Linked DNA regions of Pelobacter seleniigenes DSM 18267. The protein of the gene in region 1 interacts with the protein of each later gene in a pairwise test. Links are inferred from orthologs where the notes say so. Each region holds a gene or a part of one and is shown in the gene's direction. Other genes may lie near its edges.

Region 1 (9,399 bases):
CCTGTTGAGCACAAGAAAGGCTGCTAGCGTTTTTAATTCCCCCGCCATGGGCCCGGCAGACAAGCCACTCCAGATGCTATTGGGCCAATGGCTGAGCTTGAAAAAGGCTCAGGGATGGACTTTTTAAAGGCCGGCTAAAAGCCAACAAACCCATGTTTCTGTCGGAATTCAATGTCCCCGCTATTCAAATAGCCACTGTAGAACGTTTTTAATGAGTGTTTGTATCAATGACCTCTTGTTTGCGATAATCCCTCTGTGCTATAAGAAGAATTTAGTGATTACAACATGTTCCTGACAGTGGAGTTTTCCCATGGATCGTTCAGATCGTTCCCGGCCGGAACCTGTCGAAGTTGTCTGCCCGAAGTGCCGTTACACGGAGATCATCTATCTCCCCAAAGACGATCTCCCCCAATGCCCTGACTGTCATATCCAGATGATGATTTCGGAACTTTTGGATGAAGGAAAATCATACTGAACCCAATCCGCCGATCTGGTTCGGCTCAGCATTCCTTTTTATTGAACAAGGAGGATTATCGATGAAATCTGTCAAACTTATCGTTACGTTGTTGTTGGCTCTTTTCGTCATCCTGCCGGGCGTTGCCAGCGCCGACACTCTGGATGACATTCTCGACCGCGGCGCCCTGCGGGTCGGCCTCGAACCCGGCTACATGCCCTTTGAAATGACCAACCAGCGCGGCGAAATTATCGGCTTTGACGTCGATATGGCCAAACGGATGGCCAAAGCGATGAATGTCAAACTCGAACTGGTCAGTACGGCATGGGATGGCATCATTCCGGGCCTGATCACCAAAAAATACGACATCATCATGAGTGGGATGACCCTGACTCAGGAAAGAAACCTCAAAGTTAACTTCGCCAGCCCCTATATTGTTGTCGGACAGACCATCCTGATCAAAAAAGAGTATCAGGACCAAGTGAAATCCTATAAAGATTTGAACGATCCCAAATACAAAGTTGCTTCCAAACTCGGCACCACCGGTGAGCAGGCTGTAAAACGGATGATCCCGAAAGCAACCTATGTCTCCTTCGATACCGAGCAGGAAGGGGTTATGGACCTGATTAACGGCAAGGTCGACGCCTTTGTTTACGACCTCCCCTTCATGGCCATCGCCAATGCCCAGAAAAACAATGGCAAACTGGTTTTCCTGGACAAGCCTTTCACCTATGAGCCGCTGGCATGGGCCATTAACCGCGGCAACTCCGACCTGCTCAACTGGCTCAACAATTTCATGAATCAGATCAAGAGCGACGGAACCTACGACAAAATTTACGAAAAATGGTTCCTCAGCAACGACTGGTTGAAACAAGTTCAAAACTGATCGGCTCAAACCGGCGGGGACAAGACCGAACAAACGGCTTGCCCCCGCTTCCATTTCGTACTGTTTGAGTCCTGTTTCCATACCCGCCTGCTGATGGCCGGACAGGCACTGCTCACCAGCAGCGGATCTTTAAACCGATACATTGTTTATTTATTATCAGGAAACCTGACAGGTGAAAAAACAACAAAACAATTGGCTATGGAGAGTTCTGACCCTCCTGATTATTTTCAGTCTCGGGGCCGGTCTCTGGGCGGCGACCAAAAAAATCGACTATACCTGGCGCTGGAATCGGGTCCCGCAATACTTCCTCTATCATCAGGAAATGATCAAAACGGTTCCTTTTGATGGGCGGGTCGAAAAAATTGCCGACGCCGGCGATAAATCGACGGTGACCGTGCGCAGTGAAAACGATGAGGTTCAGACCTTTACCGTTGCCACAAAAAGCCTCAAGGTCAGTCCGAACGAAGATCTTTTTGCAGGGGATTCCATCGGCTCCACTTTCAAATGGCGGCCCGGTCCTTTAATCATCGGGCTCTGGGTCACTCTCTATATGTCTGCTGCAGCCAGTATTTTCGGCTTGATTATCGGGTTGGTGACCGGGCTGTGCCGTATTTCCAAAAACATTACCCTCAAACAACTGGCCATCATCTATATCGAAATAATCCGCGGCACCCCGCTGCTGGTGCAGATTTTCATTTTCTATTTTTTCCTGGGGACTGTTCTTGACCTCAGCCGGATAGTGGCCGGCATCGGGGCCTTGGCGGTTTTTGCCGGAGCCTATGTTGCCGAGATCATCCGTGCCGGGATTCAGTCAATTCCCAAGGGGCAGATGGAGGCAGCGCGTTCGCTGGGTATGACCAATGCCCAGGCCATGATCTACATTATTCTGCCCCAGGCTTTCAAACGCACCCTTCCCCCTCTTGCCGGTCAGTTTATCAGCCTGATTAAAGATTCATCGCTGGTATCGGTTGTGGGCATTACCGAACTGACCAAGAGCGGTCGCGAAGTCATCACTTCAACCTTTGCGACTTTCGAGATCTGGTTTGTGGTTGCACTTCTTTACTTATTTTTGACCTTGACCCTGTCGCAGGTGATTGCATGGGTTGAACGGAGGCTGGCAGTCAGTGATTAAGACAGTTGATTTAAAAAAGATTTTCATCGGACGGGGCCAGACCGTCAACGCGGTGGACGGAGTGACCGCCCATATCAAATCCGGCGAGGTTGTGGTTATTATCGGACCTTCCGGCTCCGGGAAATCGACCTACCTGCGTTGCCTCAACGGGCTGGAGACCCTTTCATCCGGGCACATCCATGTTGACGGCGTGGATCTGGCCGACCGCCGGACCGACCTGAACAAGGTTCGCCGGGAAGTCGGCATGGTTTTTCAGCAGTTCAATCTGTTTCCGCATAAAACCGTCCTGGAAAACCTGGTTCTCGCGCAAACCGTTGTGCGTAAGCGCAGTCGCGCCGAAGCCGAAAAAAAAGGGCGTGAGCTGCTGCAAAAGGTCGGGATTGCCGAAAAAGAAAGCGAGTATCCGATTCGCCTCTCCGGTGGCCAGCAACAGCGGGTTGCGATCGCCAGAGCCCTGGCCATGGATCCCAAGGTGATGCTGTTTGACGAACCGACCAGCGCCCTCGACCCGGAAATGGTCGGCGAAGTGCTGGAGGTCATGAAGCAGCTTGCCCGTGAAGGGATGACCATGGTTGTGGTGACTCATGAAATGGGTTTCGCCCGGGAAGTTGCCGATCGGGTCCTGTTTATGGATCATGGCAAACTGGTGGAAGAAGGAACCCCTGAACACTTCTTCACCAATCCGCAGGAAGAACGCGCCAAGCTGTTCCTCAAACAGGTTCTTTAACCCCCTTTTGTATCTGCTCAGAAGGATGGCGCTATTTTAAGCAACTTTGCAGTAAACTCGGGACTGTCCCCAGGGTCATCGGGGGCGGTCCCAAGAGTTTGCGAGCCATGAAACTGTAGCGGTTAGCACCGCAAAGACCTGGGACAGCCCCCGTACGGGGACAGTCCCGGTTTTGCTGCCATCGCCCCTCCAACGAGCGCCATTCAGGGCACAGAGCGTTTTTGTTTTCATCCGCAAATGTGTCTTGTTTTTTGCTTCTGAAACTCGCTATCTTTCCAGCTTATGAAAAATCCATGCAAACAACAGGATATTCTTAGGACCGGCGCCGTGGCCGCCTGGCCGATCTGTCTGGGCTATTTTCCCATCGGCCTGGCTCTGGGTGTACTGGCCCAGCAGGCCGGACTGAATTGGTGGGCCGTGGCTATGATGTCCGTCATTGTCTTTGCCGGCAGCGCCCAGTTCATCTGCGTCGCCATGCTGGCGGCAGGCTCCTCGCCATGGGCCATCGTCCTGACCACCTTTGTCGTTAATTTCCGGCACACCCTGATGAGCTCTGCCCTGGCGGTCTATCTGGCGGGAGTCAATCGCAAATTTCTGACGCTGTTTTCCTACGGCATTACCGATGAAAGCTTTGCCGTCAATATGACCCGCTTCAAGGAGGGCAACTGGTCCCGCTACCAGGCCCTGGTGGTGAATCATCTCGCCAATTTTGCCTGGCTGATTGCAACAGTGGCTGGCACGCTGGTCGGCCAGTTCATTCCCCAGGGTGCTTTGGGTATCGATTACGCTCTGACCGGCATGTTTATCTGCCTGCTGGTCTTCCAACTGCAAGGTCGAATCTACATCCTCACCGGCTTATTAAGCAGCGCAATTTCTGTTACTTGGTACTTGCTGATTCCCGGAGATTCCTATATTGTCGGCGCTGCGATCAGTGCAGCAACCCTCGGCTATTTTCTGAAACGCCGCTATCGGAGGAGCAAATGACCTTCTCCGAGTATTTTTTCCTGTTTGCCGGCATGGGCATGGTGACCTATTTACCCCGGGCTCTTCCGCTTCTTTACCTCGCCCACAAGCAATTACCACAATGGCTGGTCGACTGGTTAAGCCTGATCCCGGTTGCGGTATTGAGCGCCCTGCTGGCTCCATCCCTGTTTGCGGATCATGCCAGCCGCACTTTTGAACTGGGTAAACCAGAGCTGCTGGTCGCGGTCCCTACTTTCTTGTTTGCCCTGAAAACCCGCAGCCTGGGGGGAACGGTGCTGATCGGAATGTTGCTGTACTGGTTAGCAGGATTGTTACTTTGAAACTTACTTTATCTTATTCACAAATGGAGCATGAATGAAATTAACGGGAAAACAGATCCGTTTCCTCAGAGGCCTGGGTCATCATCTTAATCCGGTGGTCATGGTCGGCAAAGAAGAGGTCAATCCTGCGGTGACTTCAGCCGTTGAGGAAGCTTTGCAGAGCCATGAGCTGATAAAAATCAAACTGCAGGAAGGTTGCCTTGGTGATCGCAAGGAGGTCGCCGCAGAATTGGCGACTGCTACGGCTGCAGAAGTCGTCCAGATCCTGGGCCGGACTATTTTGCTTTTCCGGCCTTCGGATGAAGTGAAAATCGCTCTGCCGAAGAGCTGAGAAGGCGCGCTTCCATTGCCGAGACACCCACCTTAACTACTTGAAAAAAATGAGGAATTTTTTCACAAAAAATTTCCTCATTTTTTTTATTGACAGCTTTTTTTCATAAGCGTATACGCTTGCTCATTAGCATTCAATTTCGGGCATGCGTAACGACCACAGCATAAAAAGTAACCCCTTTTTATAGCCAGCCGCCAGGCTCCCGAAGGCATGAATGCGGTTCCATTGGAACGATTTTCAATCAAGGCTTAGTAAAAAACCCCGCCCAAAGGACGGGGCTTTAAAGGCGCCCCCTGAGGGGGCGTTGCCGGCAGCCCCCAAAGAGGGCAGCCGGAGCGTCGTTCCCTTGTCCTGTTGGGTTAAAATTTAAGTTGTTGCTGTTCTATCTTCTTTTCGTGCGCCTCTTGATACCGCACGTAGCGTCTGATCATCTCAGTATCCAAACCGACGGTATCAACGCAGTAGCCGGGCGCCCAGAAATGATTCCCCCAGTAGCGATTCTTTCGCAATTTGGGATGGTTCTTTAAAATTCGTATCGCTGATCGTCCTTTCAGGCGCCCCATCAACTCTGAAATGGCTACCTTCGGCGGCACCATGATGATCAGATGGACGTGGTCTTTCTGGATATTCAGCTCGACGATCTCACAGTGACTTTGCCCACTGAAGATCCGTATACATGCTCGTACTTCCTGAGCCAGTTCGCCTTCCAATATTCGGAAGCGATATTTCGGGACCCAGACAATGTGGTACTGACAGTGCCAGATGGCATGTGTTAATTTTCGAAAACGGCTCATGGCTTTCCTTTCTGTTCAGTTAGTTGCGGGAACAACTTCTGAATATGGACTGCCATGAGCCCTTCTGGCAAAGCCGAAGGACTCTGACCCCGCCCAAAGGACGGGGGTTTCTACTTCACACTAAAAGGGGTTATAACAATGCACATCGCGTTTGCATTCAATATGCGTGAGGTCGGCCCGACCGAAGACGAACCTCCCTCGTGTTCCGACACAGATCTTCCCGATGACCTTTATGCCGAGTGGGACGACAGTGAAACCATCAATGCTGTCGCCGCAGCCTTGGCAACCGAGCACCAGGTATCCCTGGTCCAGGCTGATCTTGATGCCTTTGAAAAGTTTCGCCACCTGAAACCCGACCTGGTTTTCAACATGGCGGAAGGTCTTCATGGCATCAGTCGCGAAGCCCAGATTCCCGCGCTGCTGGAAATGCTGAACATTCCCTACACCGGGAGCGATCCGACCACCCTCGGCATCTGTCTCGATAAAGGCAGGACCAAAGAGATCCTGTCCTGGAATCGGATTCCGACACCTGGCTTCTGGATCGTTTCTTCGCTGGCTGAACTGCCGGAGCAACTCACTTACCCGCTGATCGTCAAACCCTGCCTGGAAGGTTCCAGCAAAGGGGTGACCGACAAGGCCCTGGTTTACGACCGGCAGCAGCTGGCCGCACAGGTGGAGTGGGTCAATACCACCTATCAGCAAAGCGCTCTGGTCGAGGAATTCCTTCCCGGCCGCGAGTTTACCGTAGCCATGATCGGCAACGGTCAGGATATTCAGATCCTGCCGATTGTCGAAATTGATTTCACCTCTCTGCCCGGCGGTGTCAACCCGATCTATTCCTATGAAGCCAAATGGATTTGGGATACCGAAGCAAAACCGCTGGAGATTTTCACCTGCCCCGCAAAGCTTGAACCCTTGCTGCAAGCCCAGATCGAAGATATCTGCCGGCGCGCCTTCCAGGCATTGAAATGCCGTGACTGGTGCCGGATAGATGTTCGACTGGATGCTCATGGGCATCCCTCTGTTATCGAATTGAACCCGCTTCCCGGCATTCTGCCGCGACCCGAACAGAATAGCTGTTTTCCCAAAGCCGCCCGCGCCGCCGGGCTGTCTTATGAACAGCTGATTCTAAAAGTCGTCGACACTGCCGCAGCACGTTTATTCAATCAGGACAGAGGAACCGATGAGAATTGCTGTCTGTTATAACCAAGTTGCTGAGCAACCCTTATCCGGGATAGCTGAAGACCTGCTTTCCGAAGCCGGTGCCGCAGAAGAAGCTGACGCCGTTGCTGACGCTCTGCGCCTGCTCGGACATGAACCGATCCTGGTCCCCCTTCATCTGGAACTGGGTTCGTTCATTGCCGCTCTGCAGAGGTTGCAGCCGGATCTGGTGTTTAATCTCTGCGAAGGTTTTCGTGGCGACAGCCGCTATGAAATGCATGTGGCCGCCGTCTTTGAAATGCTTGGACTCACCTATACCGGATCATCCCCTTTTGTGCTCGGGCTGACCCGGGACAAGGGGTTGACCAAAGACCTGCTGCGCCGCCACGGCCTGCCGACACCGGACTATCACCTGGTCGCTCCGGGGGCGCCCTTACCCGGACTCGTGTTCGATCGCCCGTTTATTGTCAAACCCTGTAGTGAAGACGCCTCGCTAAGCATCAGCCGCGCCAGTGTTGTTAACGACAACGCCGGTCTGCAGCGGCAGGTCGCCTACATTCATCACCACTATCGGCAAGCGGCCCTGGTGGAAGAGTTTATCGACGGCCGTGAATTCAATGTCGCCCTGCTCGGAGATCGCTCCGTGCGGCTGCTGCCCATTGCCGAGATCTGCTTTTCTGAACAACTTGACTGCCGACTGGTCAGCTATGCCGGCAAATGGCATGAGGAGTCAATCGACTACAGCGGTTCGATACCGGTCTGCCCCGCCCTGATTACCGATATCGAACAGCAGAAGCTTGCCGACATTGCCCTGAAAGCCTGGCAGCTGCTTGGCGCACGTGATTACGCGCGTATCGACATCCGTTGGCGCGATAACATTCCTTATATTCTTGAGCTGAATGCCAATCCCGATATCTCGCCTGCGGCCGGCCTGGCTCGGGCAGCCCGCTGTGGCGGACTGGAATATCCGGAGTTGGTGGAAAGCATTGTCGAAAATGCACTCCTCAGGAAGGAATCAATCCATGCGTGAACTGGTCCCGACAGATATTGAACCCCTGCAGCGGATTCTGACAAGTTGCGGCGTATTTTCAGTGGCCGAGATCGACTGCGCCCTGGAACTGCTGGATACCGTTCTGAACAACCCGCAACAGGAAGATTACGAAGTCCTGATCAGCGAGGCCGACGGTCAGGTCACCGGCTACGCCATGTTCGGTCCGGTACCGCTCACCAGTGGCAGCTACGATCTGTACTGGATTGCAACCGCGCCACACCTGCACGGTCAGGGCATCGGCCGCACTTTGCTGACTGAAGTCGAAGATCGGCTGCAAGCCCGCGGAGCCCGGATGCTTTGCCTGGAGACGTCCTCGCAGGACTCTTATGTGAAAACCAGGGCATTCTATCTGCGGGCCGGCTACCAGGAAGAAGCCCGCATCAAAGATTTTTACCGGCCTCAAGATGACCGGATAACCTACGTCAAACGTTTTACATCGTGTTGAGGAGAACAATGGAAACCTGGCAAAGACACCTGCAGGCGAGTATTACCAATCCAGAGAAACTGCCCCGCTCTTTCGGGGTTGACTGGCGCCCTCTGAAAGAGGTTGCCGAGCGTTATCCGATGCGTATTACCCCCTATTACCTGAGTCTGATCAAGTCCGCCGGTGATCCGATCTGGAAACAGGCCGTGCCTGATCAGCAAGAGCTGAACGACCATGTTTGCATGGCTGATCCGCTGGAAGAAGAGAATCAAAGCCCGGTGCCGAATATCATCCACCGTTATCCGGATCGGGTCCTGTTCCTGGTTTCGTCCGAATGTGCCATGTACTGCCGCTTTTGTACCCGTAAACGTAAAGTCGGCGGAGAACAGATGCGCATTACTGCAGAAACCATTGCGGCCGGCATCGACTACATTAGTCGCAACCCGCAAATCCGCGACGTCATTGTCTCCGGGGGCGATCCGCTGCTGCTCAGCGACGACAAACTCGATTCGATCCTCAGCCGGCTCAGAGCGATCCCGCATGTGGAAATGATCCGCATCGGCAGTCGGGTTCCGGTCGTACTGCCCATGCGGATCACCTCGGGACTGATTCGGGTGCTGCGCAAGTATCATCCGCTGTACCTGAACACTCATTTCAATCACCCGGATGAGATCACCGCACAATCGGCAAAAGCCTGCGAACGTCTGGCCAACGCAGGCATCCCGCTGGGCAACCAGACGGTGATGCTGCGCGGGATCAATGATGATCCGCAAGTGATGAAACGGTTGATGCAGAAACTGCTAGCAATCCGGGTGCGCCCTTATTACATCTATCAGGCCGACATGGTCCAGGGCACCGATCACTTCCGGACCACGGTCGAAGAAGGGCTTGACGTGATTCGCGCCCTGCGCGGCCACACTTCGGGAATGGCGGTTCCGGCGTATGTTATCGATGCCCCTGGTGGTGGCGGTAAGATCCCCCTGTTACCCGACTATCTGCAGTCCCTGGGCGAAGATGTCGTCCTGAAAAATTACCAGGGGCAGACCTTTCACTATCGCAATGCCGAGCCGGCTGAAGTGGAAAGCGAATTGTCTCTCATTGTGAACAATAAAAGCTGAATCGCTGGCTGACCAAT
Region 2 (9,500 bases), on another replicon or contig:
AAAAAACGAGGCAACCGCTTTGGTGGCGGCGCCTCGTCAGAATTGATCGGTCTGTGGTGGCCTGGCGTCAGCCGGCCTGCTGTCTGGCTTTCTCCAGCTTGACCTGCTGTTGCCTGACCAGGTCGGCAACGGTATAGCGTTTCAGCACTTTGGCCATTTCGGTCTGCGCTTCGGTCCAGACGTCATGGGCCGAACAAAAAATGTCGCGTGCACAGCTTTCGGAATCAAGCAGGCAGTGATTGAGTTTCAGCTGTCCTTCTTCTGCCTGAAGGACATCCAACATGGTGATCTCTTCCGGCCCCCTGGCCAGGAGGAAACCTCCGCCAACGCCACGTTGAGAACTGACAATCCCGGCTTTGATCAGTGGCTGGAGGATTTTGGTTAGAAACGCCGGGGTGACGTCCTGGGTGCGGCAGATATCCTTTTTAAGGACAATTTCATCTTTCGGCTGTTGCGCCAGATAGATGACAGTTCTGACAGCATATTCAGTTGCACGTGTAATAACCACTAGTCGAGCCTCCCAAAGGTAACTTTTTCAGTTATGAATACACTGAAGATAATTCTTTGTCAATCATCTCTTAAACCCGCATGCTACTGAACTGTTTTGGCCGCGGAGCAAGCCGTGGCTGACCAGTTACGGTGCGCCGCTTGGCGTATTCACAGCTGGGTATTGACAGCGGCGTTGGGCCACAGCATGATTCCCGGGTCGAAAGGATGGTTGCCGCACAGATGGATGATATTCAGGAAAATCACAAGATTGTAGGTCGGTTTGCACCCAGTCCGACCGGACCGTTGCATTTCGGCTCGCTGGTCGCGGCGCTGGGAAGTTATCTTGCGGCCCGATCCTGCGGCGGCGAATGGCTGGTCAGAATAGAGGATCTCGATCCGCCCCGGGTGGTTCCCGGCTCTGCGGCCGCGTTGTTGGAACTGCTGGAAACCCTCGGTTTTGAATGGGATGGGGCGGTTGTTCAGCAGAGTACCCGACTGGAGCGTTATCGGGACGTGCTCAATGAATTGCAGGGCGCCGGGCTGCTCTACGATTGCACCTGCTCGCGGCGGGAGGTCCTGGCCAGCGCGCCTCATGTTGGCGAGGATGGGCCGGTTTATCCCGGAACCTGCCGCCATGGGGCCAAGGGGAGTCGTGCTGAGAAGGCGGTCAGGCTGCGGGTCCCGGATCAGACCGTGAAGTATTGCGACGGGGTCTATGGCTGGCAGGGGCAGAATCTGGAGAGGCAGGTCGGAGATTTTGTCCTCTACCGGGCTGACGGTCAATTTGCCTACCAGCTGGCCGTGGTTGTGGATGATATCGACTCCGGGGTCACCCAGGTGGTGCGCGGGGCCGATCTGCTCTCTTCAACGCCCCGCCAGATTTACCTGTATCGCTGTCTGCGGGCAGCTCTGCCGGATTATTATCATTTGCCCCTGGCGCTGGGGGAGGATGGCGAAAAGCTGAGCAAGCGCCATGGCCGGGCCGGGCTGGTCAATGCTGCAAACGGCGCGACCATGCTATGGCAGGCTCTTGATTTTCTCGGTCAGCAACCACCGGTTGAGTTGCAAGCCGGGACTGCGCAGGATCTCTTAAGCTGGGGGCGAAAACATTTTTCACCGGCGCGGATTCCAACGGTGAGCCGCCGAGTGGTTTTTTCTTGACGGGTCTCTTTTCCGGGAAGGTGTCTTCTGCTACCTTTGACAAGAGCCTTCCTGCCGTTCATGGCGCGGCGGGTGCCGTTGTCGGCAGGCGGTGTTTCATGCCGAATGAGAGTGAATATTTCTATTTGTCGATGCAAGGGAGATGTTGCAAATGAAAAAGATGATTTTCAGCTTAGTGTTGACTGTTTTGCTGGCGGGTTGCGGTAGCGGCACGTTCCATGTGCCGAAACAGGAATACCAGAGCAGGGTTCAGGTGCTGGGGGTACTGCCACTGCTGGTGGACCGCAATACCACCATGAACTATCCTTACAGCGATGCCCTTTTCGATATCCTCAGCCGTTCTGCGGTAGACAAGCATCAGGCCCTGGCGGATGAGCTGCGCAAGAAAAAAGGCTACTTTGATGTCCGCACCTTGCAGGTTGACCCACAGCTGACAGCATTGTCTCTGCTCGGCCCGGCGGCTCATGATAAGAACGGTTATCCCCTCGGCTATTCCTTTGATCTGGCCACTGTCTCTGAGCTGACCAAGCGCAATGTCGTCGATGCTCTGTTGGTGGTGGTCTTCTCTGGAGAACAGGTCAAGGAAACCCGGCGGTCGCGTACCAAGCTTGAGACCCTGAATACCGACTTCAGTGATCTGCTGGCCACCGCTGCGGTGGTCGATCGCAATGGCCAGGTGCTCTGGCAATTGGCGGGCGAGGACAGCTTCCAGGCCCTGCTCCTGCAGTATGCGGATTTTGACGAGGCTTATTATAATCGGACTGATGTGGTGAAAGTGAAAAATATCAGTATCTCCGGCATAGAGCGGGCTCTTGATGAAGATCCTGAGCACAAGGGGACCAAGGTGTTGCCGGAAATGTACGAGGACTTGTTCTCCGAAATAGCTTCCGGGATCAGCCCGGGCTTGCTTGATTCCCTGAGATGATTAAAAAATAAACAGTTGTTTTGAAAAATATATAAAAAGAGGGTTTTTTTTACGCTTCAAGGTTGACATGGCGGGATAAAGCGGGTACAAGCTCTTTTAAAGCAATGAAAATAAAAGCGCCTGCCCGCTCTATTCCCTGCCGTTGCAGGTTGGATTGAATATAAAACCCTTCAGGTAAAAAATTCCGATTGAACCATTCAAAGAATAAAATAAAAGAGCTGATCTGGCCCGGAATCTATATTCTTTACATTTAGAATTATTTATATCAATTCAATTTATTTATAAGACTTGTCAACTACGTAACTCAATGTCGAAAATCCACTCATTCATATGTATTGTGCGGACATCCGTCGATATTCCTGTGTAACCCCTGAGTACAGGGCTGGAGAACCTTTATGAATCTGAAAGAATTGAAGCAGACAAAAATCTCTGAACTGATTGCTTTAGGAAAAGACCTGGGGCTGGAAGAAATCGGCGGAATGCGCCGGCAGGACCTGATTTTTAACATCCTAAAAGCAACAGCAGCCAAAAAGAAGGCTATTTTCGGAGAGGGGGTTCTCGAAATCCTGCCGGACGGGTTCGGTTTTTTACGTGCTCCGGATGCCAACTATCTGCCGGGGCCGGACGATATTTACATTTCGCCTTCGCAGATTCGCCGTTTCGCCCTGCGCACCGGTGATACGGTCGCCGGACAGATTCGTCCGCCCAAAGAGGGGGAGCGCTATTTTGCCCTGTTAAAGGTTTCCGAGGTCAACTTTGAGGACCCTGCGAAGATGCGGGAAAAGACCTTCTTCGACAACCTGACCCCGCTCTACCCTGAAGAGCAACTGGTTCTGGAAACCTCTCCTGACAACTATTCAACCCGGGTCATGGACCTGGTCGCTCCCATCGGCAAAGGGCAGCGCGGATTGATCGTGGCTCCGCCGCGAACCGGTAAAACGGTGCTGCTGCAGAATATCGCCAATTCCATTTCGCAAAATCACCCCGAGGTGTATCTGATTGTTCTGCTCATTGATGAACGCCCCGAGGAAGTGACCGATATGCAGCGCAACGTCAACGGTGAGGTTATTTCGTCAACCTTTGACGAGCCGGCCAACCGCCACGTCCAAGTCGCCGAGATGGTCATCGAGAAAGCCCGCCGGTTGGTGGAGCATAAGCGTGACGTGGTCATTCTCCTCGATTCGATCACCCGGTTGGCCCGTGCCTACAATACCATTATCCCGTCCAGCGGCAAGATCCTCTCCGGTGGTGTCGATGCTCACGCGCTGCATAAGCCGAAGCGCTTTTTCGGTGCGGCCCGGAATATCGAGGAGGGCGGCAGCCTGACCATCATTGCCACCGCCCTGATCGATACCGGCAGCAAGATGGATGAGGTTATCTTCGAAGAATTCAAGGGGACCGGTAACATGGAGCTGCATCTGGACCGCCGGTTGGCTGACAAACGGGCTTTCCCGGCCATGGATATCAACCGCTCCGGGACCCGGAAGGAAGATCTGCTGGTCGATGCGACCCAGTTGCAGAGAACCTGGCTGTTGCGCAAGGTCCTGTCGTCGATGAACACCGTCGACAGCATGGAGTTCCTGCTGGAAAAACTGACCGAGACCGAAACCAATCAGCAGTTCCTGGATTCCATGAATCAGTAGGCCGGCTCAAGAAACCACAGATAGGGCTTGCCCCTGGCTGTGAAAAGTGCTATCTAATCGGTTTGTCCGATATTAAAAATCAGGCCTGTACTTACGCCAGGTCGCCAAGGAGAAGAATCATGAAAGAAGGCATCCATCCCAAGTATGAAGTAACGACCGTGCGTTGTGATTGCGGTAACAGCTTTGAAACCCGCTCCACCATCGCCGGCGAAATTCACACGGAGATTTGTTCCGCGTGCCACCCTTTTTATACCGGTAAGCAGAAACTGATCGATACCGCCGGCCGGATCGAGCGCTTCCGCAAAAAGTACGCCCAGAAGTAATCGGGTAGATATTGAAAAAAGGCGGCCCGTTGAGGCCGCCTTTTTTCGTTCAGGAGGCCGGGGCAGCCCTCGGCCGCAACCATCTGGATCGAAAGAAAATTATGTTCGCAAATCTCGAAGATGTGGTCGATCGTTTTCGTGAAGTTGAAGGACTGCTGTCCGACCCCGCGGTTATGGGGGACCAGAAACGCTATCGTGAACTGACCAAGGAACACTCTGACCTGTCTGAAGTCGTAGCGGTCTACAGCAGCTACAAACAGGTCTGTAACGACATCGAGGGGAATCGTGAACTGCTCCAGGACAGCGATCCGGACATGAAAGAACTGGCCCGGGCGGAACTGCCGGAACTGGAAGCGCAGCGGACCCAGCTCGAAGAGCAGTTGCGGATCCTGCTGCTGCCCAAAGACCCCAACGACGACAAGAATATCATTCTGGAAATCCGTGCCGGCACCGGCGGTGATGAAGCGGCTCTGTTTGCCGCCGACCTGTTCCGCATGTACTCCCGCTATGCCGACCGCAATCGCTGGAAAGTCGAGATCATGAGTGTCTCCGAAACCGACGGCGGCGGGTTCAAGGAGATCATCGCCCTGATCAGCGGTGAACGGGTCTATTCCAGGTTGAAATTCGAAAGTGGTACGCACCGCGTGCAGCGGGTTCCGGATACCGAAACCCAGGGGCGCATTCATACCTCGGCCTGCACCGTTGCGGTGTTGCCGGAAGCCGAAGATGTCGACATCGATATCAACCCGGCGGATTTGCGGATCGATCTTTATCGCGCCTCGGGTTCCGGGGGGCAGCATGTCAACAAAACCGAATCCGCAGTCCGGCTGACCCATATCCCGACCGGGGTGGTGGTGGCCTGCCAGGACGAAAAATCCCAGCATAAAAATAAGGCCAAGGCTCTCAAGGTGCTGAAATCCAGGATCTATGACCAGATGCTGGCCGCACAGCAGGCCGAAATGGCCGCCGATCGTAAGAATCAGGTTGGCAGCGGCGATCGCAGCGAACGGATCCGCACCTACAACTTTCCTCAGGGGCGTTGTACCGATCACCGCATCGGCCTGACCCTGTACCGGCTGGACGCGATCATGCAGGGGGATATCGACGAAGTGCTCGATGCGTTGATTGCAGACCAACAGGCGGCTCAGATGAGCCGGCAGGAGTCCTGATCCTTGGCTGAATCCTGGACGCTGCTCAAAATGTTGCGCTGGATGACCGGTTTCTTTGAAGAGAAGGGGATCGCCTCACCGCGGCTCGAGGCCGAACTGCTGCTGGCGCACACGCTCCAACTCGACCGGGTCGGCCTGTATATGAATTATGATCGGCCGTTGAGCGCCGGGGAGCTGGATCAAATCCGGCCGTTGGTTAAAAAACGCGGCCAGCGCGAGCCGCTCCAGTATCTGCTCGGCTATACTGAATTCTGGTCACGCCGTTTCAACGTCAGTCCGGCGGTGCTGATCCCGCGTCAGGATACGGAAATCCTCGTCGAAGAGGCGCTACGTCTGGCCTCTCCCGCGGGGTCCCTGCTGGATGTCGGCACCGGCAGCGGAGCGATTGTGATCAGTCTGGCCGGAGAACTGCCCGGCTGGACTCTGACCGGCATCGATATCTCGGCGGACGCGCTGGCCGTGGCCAGGGACAATGCCATTCTTAATCAGCTGGCCGATCGGGTTGAGCTGGTTCCTGGCGATCTGGCTCGGCTGCCGGAGCAGCGCTACGATCTGATTGTGTCCAATCCGCCCTATATCGCCAGGCAAGAGTGGGTCGAGCTGATGCCCGAAGTGCGCTGTCATGAGCCGGAAATAGCGTTGCTGGCCGAAAATGACGGCCTGTATTGTTACCAGGAGTTGGCCCGACAAGCCTCAACCCGGCTGCAGCCGGGCGGGTGGCTGGTGGTCGAAACCGGAGCGACCCAGACTGAAGCCGTATGTCGCTTGTTTATTGAAGCCGGCTTGAGCGACACTTTTGTTCGTAAAGATTATTCCGGTCTGCCGCGGGTTGTCGGCGGTCAGCTGAAATAGAAAGTAGGAATATCCTGTGGAAAAAATAGTTATCAAAGGGGGCGTTGCGCTCAATGGCGAGGTCCAGGTCGGCGGTGCCAAGAATTCCGCCTTGCCTCTGTTGTTTGCGACGCTGCTGGCGGACGGAACCAGCGAATTGTGCAATATTCCCGCATTGCGCGATATTACCACGGCCGAAAAGCTGCTGAAAATCCTCGGTGCCGAGGTGAAGGCAGCTGATCATTGCTATCGGATCGACGCTTCCCGGATTGAAAGTGTTGAAGCGCCTTACGAACTGGTGAAGACCATGCGCGCCTCGGTGCTGGTGCTGGGGCCGTTGTTGGCCCGCTGCGGCCATGCCCGGGTCAGCCTCCCCGGCGGCTGTGCCATCGGCGCCCGGCCGATCAATCTGCATCTGAAAGGGCTCGAACAACTCGGCGCCAAAATCAAGCTTGACCACGGTTACGTCGAAGCGACCGCCGATCGCCTTAAGGGGGCGAAGATATCGTTTGATATGCCCACGGTCGGAGGGACGGAAAACCTGCTGATGGCGGCTGCTCTGGCGAAAGGGGAGACCGTCCTCGAAAATGCGGCCCGCGAGCCGGAGATTGTGCAGTTGGCCGAGGCCCTCAATAGCATGGGCGCACAGATTGAAGGGGCCGGGACCGCTATCATCCAGATTCAGGGGGTCGACAAGCTCATGCCGCTGCAGTGCCGGGTGATTCCTGATCGCATCGAAGCCGGGACCTTTATGATCGCGGCCGCGATCACCGGTGGCAATGTCCTGGTCAGGGAAGCCCTGCGCGAAGATCTGGAGGCATTGATCAGTAAACTGAAGGAAGCTGGTGTCAGTGTGGAAGAAGAAGCCGATGGCCTGCGGGTGCAGGGACCGCGGCGACCGCTGGCCGTCGATATCAGGACCAGCGTCTTTCCGGGGTTCCCGACCGACATGCAGGCGCAGTTCATGGCGCTGATGTCTTTTGCGGAAGGGACCAGCCGAATTTCCGAGACGGTTTTTGAGAACCGCTTCATGCATGTCTGTGAGCTGCAGCGGATGGGTGCCGATATCCAGATCGATGGGCACAGCGCCATCATCCGGGGCACAGCGCAGATGACCGGAGCGCCGGTCATGGCCACCGACCTGAGGGCCAGCGCTTCGTTGATCCTGGCCGGGTTGGCGGCGCATAACACCACCGAGGTTTCGCGCATCTACCACCTGGATCGCGGTTATGAGAAGATTGAACAGAAACTGGCGGCGCTGGGAGCTCGCATCTGGCGCGAACAGGAGTGATACGAATGAGTGACTGGATCACCTTCGCCCTGCCGAAAGGGCGGATTATGCAGGATTCCATGGAATTGTTCAGCCGTATCGGCATTACCTGCCCGGAAATGGAAGGGGAGAGCCGTAAGCTGGTTTTTGAAAATCCTGAGCAGAAGTTCCGTTTCATGGCGGTGCGGGCGACGGATGTTCCGACCTATGTCGAATATGGCTGCGCCGATCTCGGGGTGGTCGGCAAGGATACCCTGCTGGAGCAGGGGAAGAATCTTTACGAGCCCCTGGATCTCAAGTTCGGCTACTGCCGCCTGGTGGTCGCCGAACCGAAAGCCCTGCAGGACTCGGATAACCCGCTGAATTGGTCGAACATTCGGGTGGCAACCAAGTATCCGAATATTACCGAGCGCTATTTTGCCGGCAAAGGGGTGCAGGTCGAACTGATCAAGCTCTATGGTTCCATTGAGCTGGCGCCCCTGGTCGGTCTGTCCGAGCGGATTGTCGACCTGGTCTCCACCGGCGGTACGCTCAAAGCGAACAACCTGGTCGAGGTCGAAACCATCGCCGAAGTGACCAGCCGACTGATTGTCAATCGGGCCAGCCTGAAGACCAAGTATCAGCGCATCAGCCAGATTATCGAAGGCCTGGAAGAGGTCATCGGTGACGAGGTGAAGATCTCCCTCTGAGCGCTATGACGGCAGTGATGAGTTCTTTTGAGATGAAAACGGATCAACTATGATACGGATATTGAAATTTGACGATGCTGATTTTGCCGACCAGTTCCGGCGTATTGAACAACGCGCCGAAGCGGTTCCCGCCGGGGTGCTGGAGACGGTCAAAACGATAATCGACGAGGTGCGGCAGCGCGGCGACGCGGCGCTGTGTGAACTGACCGCCCGTTTCGACCGCCTGGAGCTGACCGCAGCGACCCTTGAAGTCAGCGCGGCGGAGATCGCTGCGGCCTGTGCCGCGGTCGATGAAAGATCGCTGCAGGCGCTGCAGCTGGCAGCCGACCGGATCGCCCGCTATCACGCCAAGCAGAAGCAGGAGACCTGGCTGTCAACGGATGAAAGCGATATCCTCCTCGGGCAGATGGTGCGTCCGCTGGACCGGGTCGGGATTTATGTTCCGGGCGGTAAGGCCGCTTATCCTTCATCCGTCCTGATGAACGCGGTGCCGGCCAAGGTGGCCGGGGTTGGCGAGGTGATCATGGTGGTGCCGATGCCGGGCGGCGAGGTCAATCCCCATGTTCTGGCCGCCGCCAAAATTGCCGGGGTCGACCGGATCTTCAAAGTCGGCGGTGCTCAGGCCGTGGCGGCCCTGGCTTACGGCACCGAGACCATTCCGCGGGTCGACAAGATCACCGGGCCGGGCAACATCTACGTGGCAACCGCTAAACAGCTGGTTTTTGGCCGGGTCGATATCGACATGATCGCCGGGCCGAGTGAAATCCTCATCATCAACGACGGCAGCGGCAATGCGGCGCATATTGCGGCCGACCTGCTCTCCCAGGCGGAACACGACGAACTGGCTTCGGCAGTGCTGGTGACCAGTAGTGAAAAGATGGCCCGGGCCGTCCAGGAAGAAGTTGAAAGACAGCTGGCTCAGCTGAGCCGGAAAGCAATTGCGCGCAAATCCATCGATGATTTCAGCGCCGTGATTGTTGCCAAAACCCTTGCGGAAGCC

The links.
Region 2: the proteins of yhbY (region 1) and rho interact in binary tests that used the Escherichia coli proteins (3 or more experiments, as listed by UniProt). The link is inferred for Pelobacter seleniigenes DSM 18267 from one-to-one orthologs.

What each region holds. Positions count from the first base shown.
Region 1 is NZ_JOMG01000005.1:438,717-448,115, forward strand. What follows is about bases 3,433-6,185. They hold yhbY (ribosome assembly RNA-binding protein YhbY), read left to right. Parts: upstream 3,433-4,537; coding sequence 4,538-4,834; downstream 4,835-6,185. Other genes in these bases: N909_RS0123275 (AzlC family ABC transporter permease), read left to right, coding at 3,527-4,183; N909_RS0123280 (AzlD domain-containing protein), read left to right, coding at 4,180-4,503; tnpA (IS200/IS605 family transposase), read right to left, coding at 5,194-5,628; N909_RS0123295 (D-alanine--D-alanine ligase family protein), read left to right, coding at 5,767-6,185. In the rest of the region: N909_RS25960 (hypothetical protein), read left to right, coding at 311-475; N909_RS0123260 (transporter substrate-binding domain-containing protein), read left to right, coding at 537-1,340; N909_RS0123265 (amino acid ABC transporter permease), read left to right, coding at 1,513-2,472; N909_RS0123270 (ATP-binding cassette domain-containing protein), read left to right, coding at 2,465-3,199; more of N909_RS0123295, read left to right, coding at 6,186-6,834; N909_RS24180 (D-alanine--D-alanine ligase family protein), read left to right, coding at 6,812-7,819; N909_RS0123305 (GNAT family N-acetyltransferase), read left to right, coding at 7,812-8,285; N909_RS0123310 (KamA family radical SAM protein), read left to right, coding at 8,294-9,382.
Region 2 is NZ_JOMG01000002.1:2,583,713-2,593,212, forward strand. The notes cover bases 2,241-5,094. They hold rho (transcription termination factor Rho), read left to right. Parts: upstream 2,241-2,970; coding sequence 2,971-4,218; downstream 4,219-5,094. Other genes in these bases: N909_RS0114640 (hypothetical protein), read left to right, coding at 2,241-2,575; rpmE (50S ribosomal protein L31), read left to right, coding at 4,338-4,541; prfA (peptide chain release factor 1), read left to right, coding at 4,643-5,094. Also shown: N909_RS0114630 (RrF2 family transcriptional regulator), read right to left, coding at 68-508; tRNA glutamyl-Q(34) synthetase GluQRS, read left to right, coding at 649-1,650; more of N909_RS0114640, read left to right, coding at 1,802-2,240; more of prfA, read left to right, coding at 5,095-5,710; prmC (peptide chain release factor N(5)-glutamine methyltransferase), read left to right, coding at 5,714-6,562; murA (UDP-N-acetylglucosamine 1-carboxyvinyltransferase), read left to right, coding at 6,579-7,832; hisG (ATP phosphoribosyltransferase), read left to right, coding at 7,838-8,500; hisD (histidinol dehydrogenase), read left to right, coding at 8,553-9,500. UniProt on the Escherichia coli protein: Facilitates transcription termination by a mechanism that involves Rho binding to the nascent RNA, activation of Rho's RNA-dependent ATPase activity, and release of the mRNA from the DNA template.